Regions from separate parts of the Paenarthrobacter sp. A20 genome, predicted to be linked through region 1. Evidence: riboswitches for the same ligand, from Rfam matches in the RefSeq annotation. Region 1 holds a riboswitch; the other holds the start of a gene.
What was found. Region 1 has a riboswitch for cyclic di-AMP ahead of J3D46_RS09735 (M23 family metallopeptidase). Riboswitches for the same ligand answer to the same signal wherever they lie in the genome.

Region 1 (3,685 bases):
CTGACGCGGACGCCGATTCCGACGAACCCGGCGCAGGCAGTGAAGATGACGACGACGAAACCGGTGCCGAATAAGCGTTGCGGTAATCCCGGGGTGAACGGAGCTGAAGGTGGACACTGATGTCCACCTTCAGCTGTTTAACCACTGGATGCGCCTTGGACACCGAACTGCGCCTTGGACACCGAACTGCGCCTTAAACAGCGGCGGCGCCGTCCGGACTTACCGAACGACGCCGACCACAGCCGGTGTTGCTACTTCTTCAGTTCGCCCACTACGTAGTCGATGCTGGCGAGCAGTGCGGAAACGTCGTCCGGTTCGATGGCGACGAACGTGGCAATGCGCAGCTGGTTGCGGCCGAGCTTGCGGTAAGGCTCGGTGTCCACCACGCCGTTGGCGCGCAGGACCTTGGCGATGGCTGCGGCATCAATGGAATCGTCGAAGTCGATCGTGGCGATGACATTGGAGCGGTCTTCGGGGTTGGTGACAAACGGCGTCGCGTAGTCCGAAGCCTCTGCCCACGAGTAGATGCGGTTGGCCGAGTCCGCAGTGCGCTTGCTGGCGAAGTCCAGGCCGCCGTTGCTGTTGAGCCACTGCACCTGGGCGTCCAGCGTCACCAGGGTGGACAACGACGGTGTGTTGTACGTCTGGTTCAGCTTGGAGTTGTCGATGGCCGTCTGAAGGTCCAGGAAGTCCGGGATCCAGCGGCCGCTGGCCTTGACCCGCGCGGCGCGTTCCAGGGCGGCGGGGGAGAAGAGGCCCAGCCACAGTCCACCATCGGAGGCGAAGTTCTTCTGCGGGGCGAAGTAGTAGACATCCGACTCGGCAACGTCAACGTCGAGGCCGCCGGCAGCCGAGGTGGCATCCACCAGGACGAGGGAGCCTTCGTCGGCCCCCTGCACGCGCTTTACGGGAGCAGCTACACCCGTGGAGGTCTCGTTCTGGGGCCAGGCATAGACGTCGACGCCCGTTTCGGCCTGTGCCACCGGGCGGGTGCCGGGCTCGGATTTAATGATGGACGATGCATCAAGGAACGGTGCCTTGTTGGTAGCGGCGGCAAACTTCGATCCGAATTCGCCGAAGGAAAGGTGCTGGGCCTTCTTCTCCACCAGTCCGAAGGCAGCGACGTCCCAGAATGCCGTGGAGCCGCCAACGCCGAGGACAACCTCATAGCCCTCGGGTGCGCGGAAGAACTGGCTGAGCCCTTCCCGGACGGACCCCACCAGGTTTTTCACCGGTGCCTGGCGGTGTGACGTGCCGAGGATGGTGGACGACGCGGCAGACAGGGCCTCGATCTGCTCCGGGCGGACCTTGGACGGTCCTGCGCCGAAGCGTCCGTCCTTGGGCAGCAGATCGGCGGGAATGGTGATGCTGTTGTCGCTCACGTGTGGCTCCAATGGGTATCGGCTAGAGATGGGTCGTGGCAGGTGGCATCAACTGCCCCTTCGACACCCCAATTCTGCCTGACGTGGCCCGGGGGCAGGAACCTGTGGCCGTCATAGTCCGCCACGTGGAATATGGACGAACCATATGCGACCGGAATTATCCAGAGTAATTCCAAATAAGCTAGGCTGGGGGTTGGCGTTCATGGGGCGGCGGTGCACACCGTCCGCACCGGCAAGGGACGCGGTACGGTGGAGATTACGCAAGGAACTGCGTTCGAGGAGAGCTGAGCTGGATGACGGATCTGATCGATACCACTGAGATGTATCTTCGGACCATTTTGGAGCTTGAGGAAGAAAACATCGTGGCGTTGCGGGCCCGCATCGCCGAGCGCCTGCGGCACTCCGGACCTACGGTTTCCCAGACCATCGGACGCATGGAGCGCGACGGCCTGGTGGTTGTGTCCAACGACCGCCACCTGGAACTTACCGAGGTTGGACGGAAGCGTGCCACAGAGGTCATGCGCAAGCACCGCCTTGCCGAGCGGCTCCTGGCGGACGTTATCGGCCTGGACTGGGCCTACGTCCATGATGAAGCGTGCCGGTGGGAGCATGTGATGAGCGAGCGGGTGGAGCGCCGGTTGTACGAGCTCCTGGAACACCCCACCGAATCCCCGTATGGCAACCCCATCCCCGGACTTGAAGCGCTTGGCGGCCTTGCGAGCCAGCCCTTGTCCCGGATTGACGTCAACCTCCTGCAGGCTATGGACGGCTATGCCACAGATTCCCGGGTGGCGGTAACCCGCCTCGCGGAGCCCATCCAGGTGGAACCTGAACTCCTCACGCAGCTGGACGAAGGTGGAATCCGTCCAGGCGCAACAGTCTCGCTGGCGCGCGTCGGCGAGTACATCTCCGTCCGGGTTCCCGGCATCGAGGGCGCGCTGGAGCTTCCGCCGGAAGTTGCGGCACACGTCTTCGTATCCGTCAGCTGAGGGCTGGCCTGTACCCAACCCGTGTCATATCTCACTTTCGCGGCTTTGGCGCGCGTGTGACCTGCGGTTTTTCAGGATTGATGATAAGGGCCTGCCGCGCCACGTGCGTTTCTGTTGATAACGAATTTATTACTGCGGGGCTTAATCCCCTATAGTTATCTACTAGCGCTGATACCAAAGCGTTACCTGTTCCGGAGCCGAGCTCTGCCAGCGGAACAGGTGTGTCATCCACCACTGGCAGAGGCGGGGGAACCACAAGCGGCTGTCTAAAGAAGCAGCCTTGGGGTGAAGTCCGCAGCAGAAGTGCCCACTGACGCAAGTCCTTCCTTGGATACCTGTGTGCCGTGAGCGCCTCGTGCGGACCGGGTCTTTGAACTCTCTGACCCGAATCCGACAGCTAACTTCGCAGGCTTTTTAGAGAGGAACAGAGTTTGACAACGCAGAACGTCAGGGGCCGCCGCCGCGCGTCCGGCCCCGCTGCTGAGCTGCGGCCAGCCCGCGTCGTATCGGAGATCCGGCCACGCGACACCGAGCGCCAGGTGCGTCGCCGTAAGAGCCCGTTGCGCCAGGTAGCCGACTTTGCCGCAGCCAGTGGCGTCGGGCAGAAGGCCGGAGTTGCGCTTGCCGCCACCGGACTCGCCCTGACTGTCGGTCTGCCGGCCACGAGCCCCGTCATGGCCACCTCGGAATCAGGCCAAACCGAGTCGGCCCTTGCCGTCGCCGGTGGCAGCCAGCCCGAGGTTTCCGCAGCCGCATCCGCCAAGATCGACTTCAGCCGCGCTGCCGTTGCCACTGCAGCCGACCCCGACGGAAAGCTGAAGCAACTGCTCAGTGCGCAGTCCGCGGGCAGCATTCAGCGGGCCTCGTCGGCGGGCACCATGGCCAGCCCCTTGGACACGCTGACCACAGCTTCCCCGTTTGGCTACCGCGTCAGCCCCCTCACGGGCGGCGCCGGCGACTTCCACCGCGGCCAGGACTTCGTGGCTCAGTGCGGCACCGCCGTACATGCGGCAGCCAGCGGCAAGGTCACCTTTGCTGGATGGCACGAGTACGGCGGAGGCAACCGCGTGGTGGTAGACCACGGGAATGGCCTCGAAACCACGTACAACCACCTGTCATCCTTCACCGTCAAGGTGGGCCAGACGGTCAGCCGCGGCGATACGGTCGCACTGAGCGGCACCACAGGCGCTTCCACCGGCTGCCACCTCCACTTTGAGGTCCAGGTCAATGGTGAAGTTGTCGACCCCATGGGCTGGCTCTAGGGCCAGTTGATGGTTGTCTCTCGCATTCGTGACACACCCCGTGACCTGAATG
Region 2 (3,685 bases), 210 kb from region 1:
CGGGGAGGACATTCCCCTCACCGCCACCCAGTTCGAACTTCTGCGGTACCTCATGGAAAACCCCAAACGCGTGGTCAGCAAAGCCCAGATCCTGGACCGGGTGTGGGACTACGACTTCGGCGGACAGGCCAACATCGTAGAGCTCTACATCTCATACCTGCGCAAGAAGATCGAGGCCAACCATCCGCCGATGATCCACACCATCCGTGGCGCCGGCTACGTCATCAAACCCGCGGACTAGGCGTTGAGCACACTTTCAGGAGTGGCCAGGACGTCCGGTCGCAGCTGGCTCAACCCCTCCACCTGGCACTTGCGCACGCGGCTGGTCCTGGTGGCCATGGCCCTGCTGGTCGCCATCTGCGGGGCAGTGGGCGTGGTGAGCTACGCCTCCATGGACATGGTGTTCAACAGGCAGCTCGACAGGCAGCTGGAGCAGGCGTCCAGCCGCGCGAATGACTTCGGCAGGCCGCCGTCGAACTTTCCTGGATCCGGAAGGCCTGACCCGCTGGAGGCTCGCGGGCAGGCCGCTGGGACACTGAACGCCCGGATCGACGGCTCAACTGTGAGCAGCTCGGGCCTGATCGATGCCAAGGGCAATCGTGTGTCGCTCTCTACGGACGACGAGCAAGTACTGTTGGCCCTCCCCAAGAACAGTGATCCGGCGGACCGATCCCTCTCCAACGGGGACTACCGGCTGGTGGCTGTCGAGACCGCCTATGGCGATGTGATCGTCACGGGCCTGCCGCTCGCGGACAAGCAAAGCGCCGAGGCCTCACTGGTGTGGACCATGGTGCTGGTTTCCCTGGGCGGTCTGGTCATCATCGGCCTCGCGGGAACAGTGATCATCCGGCGGACCATGCGGCCGTTGGAGCAGCTCTCCGAGGTAGCCACCAAAGTTTCGCGCCTTCCCCTCGACGCCGGTGAGGTGGCACTTGCTGTGCGCGTACCGCCGTCGGCCGCCCATCCCGGAACGGAAGTCGGCAGCGTTGGCCATGCCCTCAACCAGATGCTGAACAACGTCTCCAATGCCCTGGAAGCGCGCCAGGAAAGCGAGACCAAAGTGCGCCAGTTCGTCGCGGACGCGTCGCACGAACTCCGAACGCCGCTGACGGCCATCCGCGGTTACACCGAGCTGCTGAGGATGACCGAGAACTTCACCGATGACGGCCGAAAGTCGCTGTCACGCGTCCAGAGCCAGTCCGAACGGATGACCACCCTGGTGGAGGATCTGCTGCTCCTTGCCAGGCTGGATGAAGGCCAGCCGGTCAAGGTCACGGACGTGGACCTCACCCAGTTGGTGATCGAAACTGTCAGCGATGAGAAAGTCATGGCACCGGACCACATCTGGCAACTTCAACTGCCTGATGAGCCCGTCACGGTCCGGGGTGACGCTACGCAGCTGCACCAGGTCCTTGCCAATCTTCTCTCCAATGCCCGTAAACATACCGACTCCGGCACCACGGTGGTCACCGGCGTCATGCTCTCTGCCGATGGCAGCGCTGTGGTGACCGTGACGGACAACGGGCCCGGCATTCCAGAGGATTTCCAGGGCCGGATCTTCTCCCGCTTTGCCCGCGCCGATGCCGCGCGATCGGGGTCTGAGGGCACCTCCGGACTGGGCCTGTCGATCGTTGAATCCATCGTGGAAGCGCACGGCGGCACCGTGGAAGTGACCTCACGGCCGGGGCGCACGGAATTCGCCCTTCGACTCCCCGCTGTCGCCAACGAACAGATGTAACGAAGTCAGCAAGGCGACTCACCGGCGTCGTGATCTCTGTTACCTAAATGTGACTTCTGCGAATTCCTCCTGTACCGTCGAAAGGGTGGGTCGCCCCAACTGACCCGCATCCGGGATGCGCCGAGCTCTGCCACTTCCCGGAGTCCGTTCTTACTCCGAGGCAGAGACGGGGGACCCAGAGTCTCCGGGCCCAGGCATTTATGCCGGACCCTTGGGGTGAAGCCGCAGCGTGATGCGCGGCCGGATGACCTCATCCGAACCCGACAGCTAACTCCGCAGGCGCTGAGAGGTAATCACACATGTCTGAATTCAATGATCAGACGCGCCCTTCCGCGCGTCACCGCGATGAGCACAACGCACCGTTGACCAAGTCGCAGGCTGTCCTCAAGAACGCTGCCCGCCAGGGTAAGTCCGGCCACCGCATGTCGGTTGTTGCCGGTGTTGTAGCCGCTGCGCTGGGCGTTGCATCGCTCGGTACTGCTGCCAACGCCGCCCTGACCCTCCCCGAGGTAAGCCGCGTTGCAGAGACCCAGGCGAATGCCCAGGTCAGCAACAACAAGACAGCTGAAATCTCCGCTTCCTTGGATGCAGCCGCCGCAAAGGGCGCCGCTGACAGGGCTGCCGTGGACAAGGCCGCTGCCGAAAAGGCTGCAGCCGAGAAGGCCGCAGCGGACCAAGCCGCTGCTGAAAAAGCAGCCGCCGAGAAGGCCGCAGCCGACCAAGCCGCTGCTGAGAAGGCCGCCGCTGACGCTGCAGCCAAGCAAGCCGCCGACGCCGCTGCTGCCGCCGCCGCTGCCGAGGCCGCAGCTGCGGCCGCCGCCCCGAAGGCCGTGGACGACCCCGCCGCCGCCAAGGCCTACGCTGCCAGCATCCTTGGCAACTACGGCTGGAGCGCCAGCGAAATGACTGCGCTGAACACCCTGTGGGAGAAGGAATCCAACTGGAAGACCACCGCCACCAACGCTTCCAGCGGTGCTTACGGCATTGTCCAGTCGCTGCCGGCTACCAAAATGGCAACCGCGGGTGCTGACTGGCAGACCAACTACCAGACCCAGATCAAGTGGGGCCTGAACTACATCAAGGAACGCTACGGATCCCCGTCGGCCGCCCTGGGCTTCCACCTGGCAAACAACTGGTACTAAGCCAGACTGCTTGATCACCGCGCCGGTTCCCGCCGTTCGCACCAGTACCCACTGGAGCGGATGGCGGGAAACGGCGCGGTTTTCGCGTCTCACAGGTGCCGTCCATGGTTCACAGTGGGGTCACAGCTTCCACCTAAAGCCCTCTTAATCGGCGGGCCCATTCTGGAAACATGACGCTCACAGACCCATCTACCAGCGCTCCACCACGACGGTTCCACTCGGCGCGCTTCGGTGGCGCGGCGTTAAGCACCACACAGCAGGGCCTTGCCCAAGCGGGGCCACAAACCCGATGCTCCCCCATTGACACCCGCGCTGCCGTCCCGGTCCTGGACGTCACCCTTCCCGTGTTCAATGAGGAAGACCGCCTGGAACAGAACCTGCGCAGGCTGCACGGACACCTTGCAGACTCCTTTCCGCATACCTTCCGGATCACGGTGGCGGACAACTGCAGCACAGACAACACCCTGAGGATCGCCGAGCGCTTGGCCCGTGAACTGCCTGAACTGAGAGTGGTTCGATTCCAGCAAAGGGGTCGCGGGAACACACTCCGCCACGTCTGGCAGTTCTCGCCATCACCCATGCTCGCCTACATGGAAGCAGACCTTTCCACGGACTTGTCGGCCCTCGCTCCCCTTCTGGCACCGCTGCTCTCGGGCCATTCGGATCTCGCCGTCGGCACGCGGCTGGCACGGAGCTCGCAGGTGGCCCGCAGTCCCCACCGCGGATTCATCTCCCGCAGCTACAACTTCCTGCTGCACGTGGTTCTTGGGGCACGCTTTTCCGACGCCCAGTGTGGGTTCAAGGC

Region 2: linked by a shared signal. The riboswitch ahead of J3D46_RS08755 (hypothetical protein) and the one ahead of J3D46_RS09735 (M23 family metallopeptidase) in region 1 are both predicted to bind cyclic di-AMP.

The regions. Positions count from the first base shown of each region.
Region 1 is NZ_JALJWH010000001.1:2,037,115-2,040,799, forward strand. It holds gene J3D46_RS09720 (DUF3027 domain-containing protein) at 1-74, shown strand, start outside; gene serC (phosphoserine transaminase) at 252-1,382, opposite strand; gene J3D46_RS09730 (metal-dependent transcriptional regulator) at 1,676-2,371, shown strand; cyclic di-AMP (ydaO/yuaA leader) riboswitch at 2,557-2,798, shown strand; gene J3D46_RS09735 (M23 family metallopeptidase) at 2,803-3,633, shown strand.
Region 2 is NZ_JALJWH010000001.1:1,824,421-1,828,105, reverse strand. It holds gene J3D46_RS08765 (response regulator transcription factor) at 1-241, shown strand, start outside; gene J3D46_RS08760 (HAMP domain-containing sensor histidine kinase) at 245-1,738, shown strand; cyclic di-AMP (ydaO/yuaA leader) riboswitch at 1,847-2,034, shown strand; gene J3D46_RS08755 (hypothetical protein) at 2,038-2,880, shown strand; gene J3D46_RS08750 (glycosyltransferase) at 3,051-3,685, shown strand, end outside.